One region of the Anaeromassilibacillus sp. Marseille-P3371 genome, then DNA from elsewhere that is predicted to be linked to it. Evidence: predicted binding sites of a transcription regulator. Region 1 holds the regulator's gene; the other holds the start of a gene.

Region 1 (7,794 bases):
GCTGCGAATGATACAGCACAAATGCTCGTGTAATAGGTTTTCGGATGTTAAATTTATAAACTCTGTATCCATATGGACCTCTTTTCTCCATGGTTCTGGTGAGTACGATCCCTTGCTGTGGTCTCACTATTTTGAGAAGAATCCAATACTTCGGAAGAGTGGTACACTCTTTAATCAAAGAATCTGCCTGCTGAGGAAAGAAAACAATGGAAAGTCGATGCATTTACTTGGAATCAATCCTTGTAGGAGCGACTCTTTTATCCATCCTCTTGAATAGAACAAAACCAGGACAGGGGACAAAGAGGCCCTGTCCTGGTCTGGTTATGCTTTTTTATCGTCGAACATCTCTTTAATTTTGTCGAAAAAGCCTTTGCGTTTTTGGTAGTTTTTCTCTTCCGCGCAGCTATCAAATTCTTGTAAAAGTTGCTTCTGCTTTTGAGAGAGATTTTTGGGGACTTCGATGGTCATCCGGACATATTGATCTCCCCGGCCCCTGCCGTTGATATGGGGGATTCCCTTTCCTTTGAGTTTAAACACATCCCCGGGTTGTGTGCCCTCACGCACTTGGTAGCTTACACGTCCGTCAATGGTCGGTACGGTTACCTCAGCACCGAGTGCCGCTTGCGTAAATGTGATCGGCATTTCACACCATACATCGTCCCCGCGGCGCTCAAAGATCGGATGCGGCCGCACATTTACATAGACATGTAAATCGCCGCTAGGGCCGCCGTTTGCACCTGCATTGCCTTGTCCGGAAACATTGAGCATCTGGTCATTGTCAACACCGGCGGGAATGTTGATCTCGATCGTCTTTTGTTTGCGCACGCGTCCGCTGCCGTTGCAAGTGTGGCAGGGAGATTCGATCACGCGGCCAGTACCGCCGCAGCGGTCACAGGTCCGCGCGGTCTGTACCACGCCAAACGGCGTACGCTGGTTGATGCGTACCTGTCCCGTACCGCCGCACTGGGGGCAGGATGCTGGACTAGTTCCCTTCGCGGCGCCTGTGCCGCCGCAGTCCGGACACGACTCGATTTTGTTGAAGGAAATGGTTTTTTTACAACCCTTTGCAGCTTCCTCGAAGCTGATGTTGACGACTCCTTCCGTATCGCTGCCGCGGCGCGGCGCATTTGGATTGGCGCGGCGCGCGCCGCCGCCAAAGCCGCCAAAAAAGCTGTTGAAAATATCCCCCAAGTCGATGTCGCCGGTGAACGGGCTGCCGGCTGCACCGCCACCGAAGTTGGGGTCCACCCCGGCATGGCCGAACTGGTCGTACCGGGCCCTTTTATCTTTGTCCGAGAGTACCTCATACGCCTCATTGACTTCTTTAAATTTTGCCTCCGCCTCTTTGTCCCCCGGATTGAGATCCGGGTGATATTTTTTTGCCAATTTGCGGTAGGCTTTTTTTATTTCGTCTTCGGTGGCGTTCTTTGGCACACCCATCACTTCATAAAAATCCCTTTTATCGGCCACACCTATCACTCCTACAAATGCGCAAGCCGCCTCAGCTCTGTCTGGAAATCTTTGCCCACGCGAACTCTCATTTTTATGCGGCACAGCCGCGTTCTCTATCCTATCAGGTTTTCCGCCTGTTGTAAATCACTTTTAGAGAAAATCCACTTCGCCATTTTACGGGTGAAAGCTGTTGTGGGTATCATCCACACCCACAACAGCCTTACCATCGTTTATCAGGAACGAATACTGCCATGCAGTACGCCCGAAAGTTTATTTATTGTTGTTGTCATCGACGTCCTTGTACTCTGCGTCATAGACCGGATTGCCGTTTGTATCCTGCGCCGGGGCCCCCGCATTATCTGCCGGCTGGCCGCCTTGCGGTGCAGCTGCCTTATACAGCTTTTCGGAAACGGCATACAAAGCTTTTTGCAGTTCTTCTGTACGGCTCTTGATATCCGCGACATCATTGCCGGAAACCGCCTGCTTCAGCGCATTGGACTTTGCTTCCAGGTCGCTCTTGTCAGAGGCGTCCATCTTATCGCCGCTGTCCTTTATCAGTTTTTCGACCGAGTAGCAGAGATTCTCCGCCTCGTTCTTTGTATCGACCTCTTCGCGGCGCTTTTTATCCTCTGCGGCATACTTTTCCGCATCCTTGACAGCCTTATCGATGTCGTCCTTGCTCATATTGGAACTGGAAGAAATCGTGATGTGCTGCTCTTTGCCGGTTGCAAGGTCCTTTGCAGAAACGTTGACGATGCCGTTTGCATCGATGTCGAACGTGACCTCGATCTGGGGGATGCCGCGCGGTGCGGGTGCAATGCCGTCCAACTTGAACAGCCCCAACTGCTTGTTATCGCGCGCGAATTCACGTTCACCCTGCAGTACGTTGACTTCGACCTGTGTCTGGCCATCCGCAGCCGTGGAGAAGATCTGGCTCTTCTTAGTCGGGATGGTGGTATTGCGCTCGATTACCTTCGTCATGACGCCGCCCATGGTCTCAACGCCGAGGGACAGGGGCGTGACATCCAGCAACAACAAGCCTTCGACTTCGCCGCCGAGCACGCCTGCCTGCAATGCAGCGCCAATGGCAACGCATTCATCCGGGTTGATGCCCTTGAACGGCTCCTTGCCAGTCAGCTTCTTAACCTCTTCCTGAACAGCCGGGATTCTGGAAGAACCGCCGACGAGCAGAACCTTGCTGATCTGGCTGAACTGCAAACCGGCATCCTGCATAGCCTGACGAACCGGGCCAATGGTCTTTTCTACGAGGTCAGCGGTCAGTTCATTGAACTTTGCGCGGGTCAACGTCATATCGAGATGCTTTGGACCGGTGGCATCGGCGGTGATAAACGGCAGGTTGATTTGGCTCGAAGTCATGCCGGACAGTTCGATCTTTGCCTTTTCTGCCGCTTCCTTCAGTCTCTGCATCGCCATCTTGTCGCCGGAGAGATCAATTCCGCTCTCCTGTTTAAAGGAGCTGACCATCCAATCGATGATGCGCTTATCAAAATCGTCGCCGCCCAAGCGGTTGTTGCCAGCAGTTGCAAGAACCTCCTGAACACCGTCGCCCATCTCGATGATGGAAACGTCGAATGTACCGCCGCCGAGGTCATACACCATGATCTTCTGCTCTTCGCCCTTGTCGATGCCATAGGACAGAGCAGCTGCGGTCGGTTCATTGATAATGCGCTTTACATCAAGACCGGCAATCTTGCCGGCATCTTTTGTAGCCTGACGCTGTGCGTCGGTGAAGTATGCCGGAACAGTGATAACCGCAGAGGTGACCGTTTCGCCCAGATAGGCCTCTGCATCTGCCTTCAGCTTTTGCAAAATCATTGCAGAAATTTCCTGCGGGGTGTAGCTCTTGTCGTCGATAGCCACTTTATAGTTGGAACCCATCTCTCTCTTGATGGAAGAAATGGTGCGGTCTGGATTCGTGATCGCTTGGCGCTTTGCCACCTGACCCACCATGCGCTCGCCAGTTTTGGAGAATGCCACTACGGACGGCGTTGTACGCGCCCCTTCTGCGTTGGCAATTACGACCGGCTCGCCGCCCTCAATTACGGCTACGCAGGAATTTGTTGTACCAAGGTCAATACCAATTGTCTTACTCATAATCTATACCTCCAGTTTTGATTCGGTTGTTTTCGTCAGTAATTTATATTTGGAAAGGGGATTGCGGGATGGCGAACCGCTCAGTTTGCAACCACGACCGTTGCATGCCGGACGACTTTGTCGCCGATCTTATATCCCTTCTGATAAACCTGTGCGACCACATTTTCCGCTGCGCTCTCGTCATCGATGTGCGATACAGCATTGTGTAACTCCGGGTTGAACGCCTCCCCTGCGACGCCCATCTCGGCCACGCCTAGCTTTTCCAGTGCCCTTTTCAGCTGTGTCTGGACCATTTCAACGCCCTTGCGCAGATCTTCGACACTGCACTCCTGTTGCTCGAGCGCGCGCTCCAGATTGTCTGCCACCGGCAGAAATTCCAGCACCGCTGCGGCTGTCGCGTCGGAATAAATCGCCGCTTTTTCACGCTCGGTCCGCTTGCGGAAATTGTCATATTCCGCTGCGGTGCGCAAAAATTGATCTTTTTGCTTTTTCAGGGCCTCCTCTGCTTCTTCAAGCTTTTTCTGCATCGCTTCTTTCTCTGCTTTGGCCTTTTTGCCGCCAAAGCCTCCTTTGTCCTTTTTGTCTGCCTTTTCCGCTTGTTCGGAAGCCTCCGGTTCCGCGCTCGCCTGCGGTTCAGTTCCGGCCTCTGTCTGCGGATTCTTTTCCTCCGTATTCAACTGCCCGGACCCTCCTTCGTTTTAAATTGCGCCTTTTGCGCTCTATCATGATTAAGCATTATAATCCATCAATTCGGTAAGCATTTTTCCCACTGCATCGGATAGATACTCCATGTGGGAGATCACCTTGGCATAATTCATGCGCATGGGACCGATGATCGCCAGCGCACCAGCATCTTTGCCTCCAACGGTATAGCGGGAGATCACCACACTGGAATCTTTCAATTCCGGCCGGCCGGTCTCATCGCCGATCAGTACCTTCACACTCTTGCTCCGCTGTTCCAACAGACGGTTCAATTCATCTGCCCGTGCCAAAAAATCCATCATCCGGCGCGCCGTAAGGGAAAGTTCTGGATAAAAAAGGAGATTCGTCTGTCCCTCCATACAGATTTCCGCCTGCATGGAATCCCGAGCGACATCGAGAACAGCCATGAACGCAGAGGACATCAGGATCGCCATTTCTCCCATCGAGGCCGCCATATTTTGAATAAAGGCGGGCGTTACCTCTGAAACGGGCATTCCAGCCAACCGCTCATTAAACACCCGGAAAAACACCCGTAAGATTTCTTGGGACAGATCAAAATCGCAATGGAATACGCACGTTTTCATGGTCCCAGCAGAGGTCATCAAAATAACCATCGCTGTCCGGCGACTCGTCTGTACGAACTGAATCGCGCGGATATTGGCGCCACGCCCGCTCGGCGTAGTTGACACTGCGGCAAACCGCGTAGCGGCTGCCAGAACTCTGGAGACGCCGTCCAGCAACTTTTCCGGGTCATAGGCGCTGGAGAGCAGCTGGCTGTCCAGGAAACGCTTCTCCTCGCGGGTGACGGGCTTTCTTTTCATCAGGGTGTCGATATAAACTCGATACCCCATCTGTGTGGGCACTCTGCCCGCCGAGGTGTGCGGTTGGTCCAAAAGTCCCATTTCGGCCAAATCGCTCATTTCATTGCGAACAGTGGCAGAAGAGACCGCAAAGTCTAGGTTGTCACAAAGCGCCTTTGAACCGACTGGCTCGCCGGTAGAAACATACAATTCGACGACTGCTGCCAGGATTTTTTTCTTCCGTTCGCTGAGTTCCAACCTTCCCACCTCTTTTATTTAGGTTTTAGTTTTAGCACTCTTTTAGATCGAGTGCTAACTCTAGTTATTAATTTATCATTACTTTGCCCGATTGTCAATAAGATAAATGTAAATTAATTATGAATCTGCCAAGAGAAAACCAAACAATTTGCGCAAAAATCGGAAAAGAGGAAGGCAAGATATGCTCTTTGCAATTTTGGGCGTCTTCCGAGCAGCCTTTTGGTACGGTTTTCCCTACACAATATAGAAGGAACCCCTCTTGACCTGGCAGAACCCTTTGAGCGGTTCCATCGATAGAGCGATTGCTTGGATTCTGCTTTATCCTGGGGTACATGAACAAACAGGTCGAATCGTTTCTGACGGTGGATTTCCAGTGGATATTTGAGATGGTATATTTTATTGGTATTGTGTTCGTTTGAAATAAGTTTGATTCAGCTGATTCTCTCACGGATCCAATGGCGGCCAGTGAGAGAATCAGCCCCTCTCAATGAACTTGTTTTGGCAAGAACTCTGTTACAGCTGATTGGAAAGGAGAATTTCCTACATTGAGAGGTCTTTACCTATGGCCTGTGCTTACCAGAACGGTACAATTGTTTTTGATCGAAAGACACTGTATAAAAAGCAGGCTGTCCACTTTCCAGAGTTTCCCGAAAAGCAAGGAAAATCGAGAGGGATTTCCTATAATTTTGCCTGGACAAACTCTTGCTAAAATTCGGAAAATGGCCTATAATCAACATGTATGGTGGTTAAACCAAGGAAACTTGAAACCGAAAGGAGTACCGATATGAATTATTCCCATGAAGTGGAAAACATGTGTCCTGTAGCCAAAGGTCCCCATCACGGTCCCGCACCCATCCCGGAGGAGGGCAAGTGGGTAAAAGCCTACGAGATCAAAGACATCTCCGGCCTGTCCCATGGTGTGGGCTGGTGTGCACCGCAGCAGGGCGCTTGCAAATTGACCCTGAATGTAAAAGATGGCATTGTGCAGGAGGCTTTGGTGGAAACCCTGGGCTGCTCCGGCATGACCCATTCTGCCGCTATGGCAGCAGAAATTCTCCCGGGTAAGACTCTGTTGGAGTGCTTGAATACCGACCTCGTTTGCGATGCAATCAACGTCGCAATGCGCGAGATCTTTAAGCAGCTGGCCTATGGCCGCAGCCAGACCGCGTTCTCCGAGGATGGTTTGCCGATCGGCGCAAGCCTGGAAGACTTGGGCAAGGGCCTGCGTTCCCAGGTTGGCACTATGTTCAGCACGGGTGCAAAGGGCGTCCGCTACATGGAGATGGCCGAAGGCTATGTTCTCAAGACCGCTCTGGACGAAAACAATGAGGTCATCGGCTATCAGTTTGTCAAACTTGGCAAGATGATGGAAGATATCCGCCACGGTGTGGACCCGAAGACTGCTTATGAGCAGAATATCGGCCAATATGGCCGCTTTGACGGCGCGGCGAAGTACATCGATCCGCGTGAAGAATAATTCGGCAGGGAACATACCGAACTTTCCAAATCAGGCGTATCCCAACTGGGGGATCGCTGAAGAAAGCAGAATAAAGGAGGACAACTTACATGGCTAACGATGTCAAGTTTGAAGGTAAAGAAAGAAGAATGCCCAAAATCGAAAAGTGCCTTGCCGAGTATGGCCTTGCCAGCCTCGAAGATGCGCGCGACCTTTGCCTGAGCAAAGGAATCGATGTGGATAAAATTGTCAAGGGTGTACAGCCCATTGCGTTTGAGAACGCCAGCTGGGCGTATACATTGGGTTGCGCAGTTGCTCTGAAGAAGGGTTGCGCTTCCGCCGCAGATGCTGCAGAGTCAATCGGCATTGGCTTGCAGGCATTCTGCATCCCGGGTTCTGTTGCAGAGAACCGTAAGGTTGGTCTGGGCCACGGCAACTTGGGCGCACGGTTGCTCCGCGACGAAACCAAGTGCTTTGCATTCCTCGCGGGTCACGAGTCTTTTGCTGCGGCAGAAGGTGCAATCGGCATTGCCAAGACGGCAAACCGTGCCCGTAAAGAGCCGCTCCGCATTATCCTGAATGGCTTGGGCAAGGATGCTGCATACATCATTTCCAGAATCAATGGTTTCACCTATGTGAAGACCGATTACGACTTCTTCAACGACGAGTTGACCGTTGTGGAGGAAAAGGCATTCTCCGAGGGCGAGCGTGCGGCAGTCAAGTGCTACGGCGCAAATGACGTCCTCGAAGGTGTTGCGATTATGAAGAAGGAGGGTGTGGACGTCTCCATCACCGGTAACTCCACCAACCCGACCCGCTTCCAGCATTTGGTTGCTGGTACTTATAAGAAATGGGCAATCGAGAATAACCGTCCGTATTTCTCCGTTGCTTCCGGCGGCGGCACAGGCCGTACCCTGCATCCGGACAATATGGCGGCTGGCCCGGCTTCCTATGGCTTGACCGACTCTATGGGCCGTATGCATGGCGATGCACAGTTCGCAGGTTCTTCTT
Region 2 (7,794 bases), 540 kb from region 1:
CGTATCGAACAGGTAATGTAATCGCCTTTGGATGGAGGGAGCAGCATCAGGAGTACCAGCAGATAAAGTCTGGAAAATATGCCGTATACAGGAAATCGCTTCCTGGTCGTTTTCAGCTTGAAGGCAGTTTTCCAACTTACGCATGTTGTTCAAAAAGACACTGGAGGAATCATACTCAGACAAACGATGAGAAGATTGAAATTGTCGGACAGTTCCTGCCTCACCAATCAAGAGGTTGTATTCCCAAGTTTCAGAGGCCTCCCGATAGGCGTCGAAGAACTCTGCATGGGATATATGTATCTCGCTTAGTACCATTGAGAGAGGTACATCCAGAGAAGAGTGAATGTGTTTCTGGAGCTTGCGTAAAACCAATTCTATAGAAGACTCACTTCCCAAGGGGGGCATACTGGACCGATCAGAAGTCCCCGATATTCTGTTAAATAACAGGAATAATCGGATTCTGCCAAAAAATTGGATAAGATTTCTTGCAATGTATCCAAAGAAGGGAAACTCTTAGAAGAGTCCAACACCTCGGAAAGTTCCGGTTGAGCCATCAATATGACAAAAGGCGATGTCAGTGTAAAACCTACATGAGAGAACGCACTCTCTACTTCGTCGGAGAAAGAAAGTTCTCCCTGTAGCAACCGAAGGAGCAGACTATCTGCGAGCAGATGATTTTGCTGGTTCAACTGCTGCTCGTAATTTTGTGTCTGTTGATACAATTTTTGGACTGCGGTAGAAACCACTTGGAACTCATGCGGGTCGTTTTTGTCGATGTCCTGTACAGGAAGATCATGTACCAATTTCCCAATGGGCCGGTAAAAGCGAGAAGCAAATAAGTACGAAAAGATTCCACCTGCAACGAGCCAACTAAAAAGAGCAAACAGAACAACATTGAGAATCATCTGCAATTGGCCGTCTTGAATCGTATTGGGGATGAGAACAATTTGCTCGACGCTACCCTCGGCGAACGGGGTGTGAAACAGAAAATAAGGAGATTCACTCACATCGATGGTCTTGGAGTCTGCCATACTAGAAATCTGTGTAAACGACAGATATCCATCGAGAGGATTTTGCTCTTTTGTAGAAGAAATAAAACGATCATCGCTGGTGAGAAGGATGGCCTGTGAATTAGGCGGAAGGTAGAAATTTTGGAGTGTATTTTGCAGATTGAAGTCTGTAATTCCAGCCAACAGAACAACGTTTGGATAGATTTCTTTGGAGAGCATCAGTCGTCCAAAGGACATTTGATCGGTTTTTAAACAAAAGGCACGCGTTTGTGTTCCAGCAGTAATAAGATATTGCCATTGCTCCTCGGTCAGGCCAAAATCACCGGTCATCTCACCGCTGAGATATGGATCATTGCTGTAGCTTCCGAGCCCCATCGTATGGTTGCTTTTCTGGAAATATAAGCAGGCTACATTTCCGGCTCCTGACATAGTAGAGTGATAGACAGAATCGAAGTGATTCCAAAATTGTTTTGCTTCCTGAGCCTCTATGGGAAACGTATCGGCACAGGAGAGTTGTCCAATTTCTGGAATATCTGCAATGAGATCTGCAATCTGATAGTAACCTGCAACCATGGAAGGGGCGGACTGCAATACTTTGTTGGCCATTTCTGCATAGGAAGTTTCTGTTGCCTGATTGTTTTGGTTCATAAAATGTAGAGTCAATCCCACTGTCAATACGGCGAATAAAAATACTACGACAAAAAAGGCACCCATCAACTTATAAAAGCTAATTCCTCGATAAGATAATGGTTTTTGACTCATGATGTTCCCTCTCCCTATTTACGGTTTTATTGTATAAGTATAACACAAATTTACCTATTTTGGAAAATATAATAGAAATAATGCCCTTCCTTCATCGATCACTTTTTATCTATTTTTGAATCTGTATAGGCGTTTTTTAAAGTAAATCGTTATTAAATAGTAGTATTATACCTATTTTAAATAAATACATTTTTTAATTACATGGATAAAATACTAAAAAATAGAATAGAAAAAGAAAAAATGCTCCTTGTCCTGGTTTGCTGTGGAGATGTATGCTCAGGACAGCAAAACACGGAAATCCAAAACAAATGTATGTGCACACATTTTTGTAATTTTGGATGAAAAACAGTATGGAAAAGAGGTACAAAATACGATGAAATCCAATAAAGAGAAAAGACAGAAATCATTGCGTAGAGTAGGTTCCTTTTTACTGGCTGCAATGCTGATGTTCTCTTCCACAGCAACCGCATTTGCCTTTGACAAAGACACCGTTTTGCAAGAATCTACAAAAATTTTTACAAAACAGACTACCAAACAATTGACTGACGAAGGGATGGTCCTGCTGGAAAATGAGCAAAAGGATGCAGAAACAGGAGAAGGAAGTGGGGTACCAGTACTACCCTTGAGCAAAGGGAGTGTAGTCTCTGTATTTGGCGTTGGACAGAACAAATGGAGCACAGGTAGCTTTTATGATGGTTTGGACGAAAATTTCATCGATATCATGGAAGGCTTGGAAGCGTCAGAAGATTTGGAAATAAATGAAGATCTTCGCAACTGGTATAACGATGTGACAAAAGATGAAGCTATTCCAGAAGAAATCCTACAACAAGCAGTTGAACATTCCGATGTGGCGTTGATTGTATTCTATCGAAAAAATGGAGAAGGCTCTGAAGGAAAAGCTACCCAGGGCGGTTACTATTTGACAGACGATGAGCTGGCGATGGTCGATTCTGTGAATCAGACGTTTGACAAAACAATTGTTGTGTTTAACACGGGATATACTGTGGATATGCAGTGGGTAAAAGATAAGCACATTGACGCTTCTATCTGGGCAGGGCTGCCGGGCAATGAAGGCGGCAATGCGCTCGCAGATATCTTGACGGGTGCTGTCAACCCATCTGGTAAATTGGTGGATACTTATGCCAAAAGTTGGGAGGATTATCCGTCCTCTTCCCATTGGGCGGACTCCGATGGTACGGACGAGGAAGGGAATCCTATTGTCTACTATACAGACGATATTTATGTGGGGTACCGCTATTTTGAGACGTTTGATGTACCGGTTACATATGAATTCGGCTATGGCCTGTCTTATACGGATTTTACCTGGAGTGATTACAAGCTCTCTAGCGACGGCAGCGGAACAATGACGGCCACAGTTCAAGTAGAAAATACGGGAGATGTTGCCGGAAAGGACGTTGTTGAGCTGTACTTTTCCTATCCAACAGACAACGACAGTATGGATGGTGTGGATGTACCTGCCATCCAATTACTTGGCTATGGAAAAACCGATCTGTTAGAGCCGGGAGAGTCTCAGGAGGTCAGCATTTCCTTTGATTATAGCGACTTGGCCCTGTACAATGAGACTGCTTCTGCATACTATTTATATGCAGGTGTGTATCGAATCAAGTTCGGTCATTCCGTCCGCGACATAACAGGGGAAAAGACCTTTATTTGTAATGCCACACAGGCCACGGAAAATGTCGGACATTATATGGTTCCGCAGGAACCGATCGATGTATTGGAAGGGACCGGCGCTGAGGAAACTTTTGAGGCGGAATTCGGAAATGTAGAAAGAAGATTTGATGAAGATGCGGATTCGACCAATGCGGATGCACTTTGCACGGAGGAGACAGCCGTGCCCGTCGATGCAGAGTCCATGGAGGAGAATACGAAAGGCTACTCTTTAAATGAAGTGGCTTCTGGAAAGATATCCTTGGATACATTTGTAGACGACTTGACTCTGGTTGAATTGGCTGCCATGTGTTCCGGCTGTCCGGATGTTGAAAATTTTGGAAAACCCACCCTAAATGGCGAGCCTGTGATGGAGGTCAATACATTGACAGACCGCCAGGTCACAGGGCGTACGGCAGGGATAACGGAGCGCGATATTTATGGAATGACCATGGCGGACCGTCAGGAAACCATCGGGTATTATAATGAATCCTCTTGGGGAGACGGTGTGGGAAGCTGTGGGTTCCAGGTATATCCAAGTTCGACTGTGATTGCCTCCAGCTGGAATCAGGAGCTTGTAGAACAATATGGAGAGTCTATTGGCCGTGAATGCAAAGATGGCGGAATTGACTTTTTCCTTGCACCAAGTATGAATATTCACCGCAATCCCATGGGAGGCAGAAACAGTGAATACTTTTCAGAAGATCCGGTAATTTCCGGCTATTCTGGCGCGGCTGTGGTACGTGGTGTCCAATCCAATGGAATTGGCGCAACTTTGAAGCATTTTGCATGTAACAACCAGGAAACGAACCGCCAGCAGGTCAATGAGTTTGTTTCAGAGCGTGCATTGCGTGAAATCTATCTCAAGGGATATGAAATTGCCACAAAGGATGCAAAACCATGGGGAATTATGACTTCTTACAACAAGATCAACGGCGCGTATTCACCGGAAAACTATGATATGTTGCAAAAGATTGTACGCAACGAATGGGGATTTGACGGTGTATTTATGACGGACTGGGGACATACTGCGGACATCAATCGTTCTTTTGCGGCTGGCAATAATCTATGGATGGCCAGCATCAGTAATTTTGATGCATTTTATCAAGACATCCTGGATGGAATCCTTCCCTTAGATATTGTTAAACAGAATGTTAAAGAAACCCTAAATATTGTCTTACGATCCCAATACTATGCAGATATAGAACCTGAAGAACCCGAGGAACCGGAAGAGGAAGAAGTCGATAAGACTCTGCTCAACAAGGTGATCGACTACGCAGAAGAGCAACAACAGGCGGAAGACTATAATGATGTCATCGAGGATGTAAAAGCAGGTTTTGAAAAGGCGCTTCAAGAAGCAAAAGTAGTGCAGGCAGATCCAAAAGCCAGCGAAGAGGATGTGCTCAAGAGCTGGACTAATCTTGTTAAGTGGATTCATGCGTTAGGCATGCGGAGCGGGGATAAGACTCTATTGTTGCAGGTAATCACAGCAGCGGGTACCTATAACCTAGATAACTATGTGGACGCGGGAAAAGAGGAATTCCAAGAAGCACTCCAGGAGGCGCAGAAGGTCTATGAGGATGAGTTCGCCGGACAAGATACCGTCGATATAGCAACCGATCGATTAATGAATGCCATCTTGGAATTGCGTTTAAAGGCTAATAAATCCAATTTGGATGCGCTCCTAAAAAGTGCTAAAAAGATAGATCTTACCCAGTATACACGGTCAACAGCAAATGCTCTGCAGAAAGCTATACAAGAGGCAGAAGCGGTCATGGAAAACGACCAGTTGAGTGAAGACGATCAACCGATTGTGAAAGCGGTTGAAGAGGAGCTTAAACAGGCTATGGACAATCTGGAACGCAAGAATTCTGGTCACTCAAATAGCTCTGGAAAGAATAGTTCCAGTTCATCTTCTACCGGAAACACCTATGGCTCGTCAGGAACCGTGGTTGTTGGGGCCTTGCAGACAGCGCTAGGACAGGCTGAGGTGGTTTCGGATACAACCGTAGATTTTACTTTGAAGAGAGGTGCTTCCTACTGCTTCAAGATGAACGTTGTAAATGGGAACAATAGAACTCCGAACTTTACGGTTGGAAACGGTGATGTGCTTAAGACCCAATTTGTGGCAAAGATTGGCAACGATTTCTATTTCCGTGTGTATGCGATCGGTATACCTGGCCAAAGTACAGGCGTCTATACTACGCTGCCTGGTCAAAACGCTCAAAAGCACTGTACAGTGACAATTGTTTGATCGAAAGCTGTGTGAAATTTAAACAGGAGGAAATTTACTCGAAACGATACAAACATTAGGGTATGAATATCTGACCATACGAAAGGAGACGGTCCATTTCAAGGAATGGATCGTCTCCTTTGCTTTCTTCAAAAATTTCTATTGCACTTTCGAATATCTGCAAAAGAATAGGGAATTCTTTCCCTATTCTATGTGCGTTCTGCTGGTTTACATAAAGTCCTTTGTTTGTTCATGATTTATTCATATATATAGAATATAATTTTAGCACACTCGTGATAAGAGTGCTAAAAAATTAATAGAAACCCGCATGAACACTGAATGTGTAACAGATAGGAGGGGTTGAACATGAACGCACAGAAATTTACCCAAAAGTCCTTGGAGGCCATCCAGGAAGCCCAAAACCTCGCCATAGAAAACAACAATATGCAAATTGAGGAAGAACACCTTGTAGCAGCTTTACTGCAACAGAGGGATGGTTTGATTCCACAACTGCTAAAAAAGATGAATGTGGACTGTGATGCTGTCCAACAGGCTGTGAAAGAAAAGATCTCCCGTATACCAGGTGTAACTGGTCCTGGCCGTGAAGCAGGGAAAATTTATGTTTCCACCGATGTGGATGCTGTTTTGACCGCTGCGGAAAAAGAAGCAGATCGTATGAAAGATGAATATGTTTCTGTCGAGCATATTTTACTTGCGATACTGAATCGGCCAAACAATGCGGTCAAGGATGTGTTTCAACGCTTTGGAGTCGAGAAAAATGCGTTTTTGGCGGCACTCTCGAGTGTCCGTGGAAATACCCGCGTGACCAGTGACACACCCGAAGAAACCTATGACGCGCTTTCCAAGTATGGGCAGGACTTGGTCGAGCTGGCAAAGAATCATAAGCTCGACCCGGTAATCGGACGCGACGATGAGATCCGGAATGTAGTCCGTATCCTATCCCGTAAAACCAAAAATAATCCCGTCTTGATTGGCGAACCGGGTGTGGGCAAGACTGCTATTGCTGAAGGCTTAGCCCTGCGAATTGTGCGTGGGGATGTGCCCAATAATTTAAAGGACCGCAAGATCTTTTCTTTGGACATGGGTGCTCTGATCGCTGGAGCAAAATTCCGCGGCGAATTTGAAGAACGCCTAAAAGCAGTTTTGAATGAGGTCAAGAAAAGCGAAGGAAAGATCATTCTTTTCATTGACGAGTTGCATACCATTGTGGGTGCCGGCAAGACCGAGGGCTCCATGGACGCAGGTAATTTACTGAAGCCAATGCTTGCACGTGGGGAGTTGCACTGTATTGGTGCGACGACTCTTAATGAATACCATCAATATATTGAAAAAGATCCAGCCTTGGAGCGTCGGTTCCAGCCAGTCATGGTCGATGAGCCGAGTGTGGAAGATACTATTTCCATTCTTCGTGGTTTGAAGGAACGTTATGAGGTATTCCATGGGGTTAAGATTCAAGATCAGGCATTGATTGCTGCTGCGACGCTTTCAAACCGCTATATTTCCGACCGGTTCCTTCCGGATAAGGCGATTGATTTGGTGGATGAAGCCTGTGCAATGGTCCGTACGGAAATCGACTCCATGCCGACGGAACTGGATGATATTTCCCGAAAGATCATGCAGCATGAAATCGAAGAAGCGGCTCTGAAAAAGGACACCGATCCACTCACGCAGGAACATCTAAAGGAAATTCAAAAGGAACTGGCAGATCTGCGTGCCCAATTTAAGGAAATGAAGGCAAAGTGGGAAAACGAAAAGCAGGCTATTGGGAAAGTGCAGAAGTTGCGTGAGGAAATTGAGCAGGTTAATGCGGAGATTGAAAAGGCAGAACGTATGTATGACTTGAACAAGGCTGCTGAATATAAATATGGAAAGCTGCCAGAGCTGCAAAAGCAGTTGGCAGAGGAGGAGCAGATCGCAGAACAGAGCCAATCTTCCGACACCAACCTGTTGCGTGACAAGGTTACAGAGGAGGAAATTGCTAAAATTGTGGGCCGCTGGACAGGGATTCCAGTCTCAAAATTGATGGAGAGCGAACGTGAGAAGTTACTCCATCTTGACGATATTTTGCATCGTCGTGTGGTTGGCCAGGATGAAGCG

What was found. Region 1 encodes HrcA, which represses chaperone genes, less so after heat shock. Its sites were predicted from a motif close to TGTTAGCACTCNNNNNNNNNGAGTGCTAACA; they were not measured.
Region 2: the regulator HrcA is predicted to act here: its motif matches at 5,957-5,987, upstream of clpB (ATP-dependent chaperone ClpB).

Annotation. Positions count from the first base shown of each region.
Region 1 covers NZ_LT835157.1:506,236-514,029, forward strand. Annotated here, with positions in the region: gene B9Y59_RS01465 (GNAT family N-acetyltransferase) at 1-72, opposite strand, end outside; gene dnaJ (molecular chaperone DnaJ) at 322-1,470, opposite strand; gene dnaK (molecular chaperone DnaK) at 1,723-3,567, opposite strand; gene grpE (nucleotide exchange factor GrpE) at 3,648-4,244, opposite strand; gene hrcA (heat-inducible transcriptional repressor HrcA) at 4,296-5,327, opposite strand; gene B9Y59_RS01490 (iron-sulfur cluster assembly scaffold protein) at 6,112-6,804, shown strand; gene B9Y59_RS01495 (GGGtGRT protein) at 6,894-7,794, shown strand, end outside.
Region 2 covers NZ_LT835157.1:1,047,157-1,054,950, forward strand. Annotated here, with positions in the region: gene B9Y59_RS03425 (helix-turn-helix transcriptional regulator) at 1-315, opposite strand, end outside; gene B9Y59_RS03430 (hypothetical protein) at 375-1,772, opposite strand; gene B9Y59_RS03435 (glycoside hydrolase family 3 protein) at 2,146-5,697, shown strand; gene clpB (ATP-dependent chaperone ClpB) at 6,043-7,794, shown strand, end outside.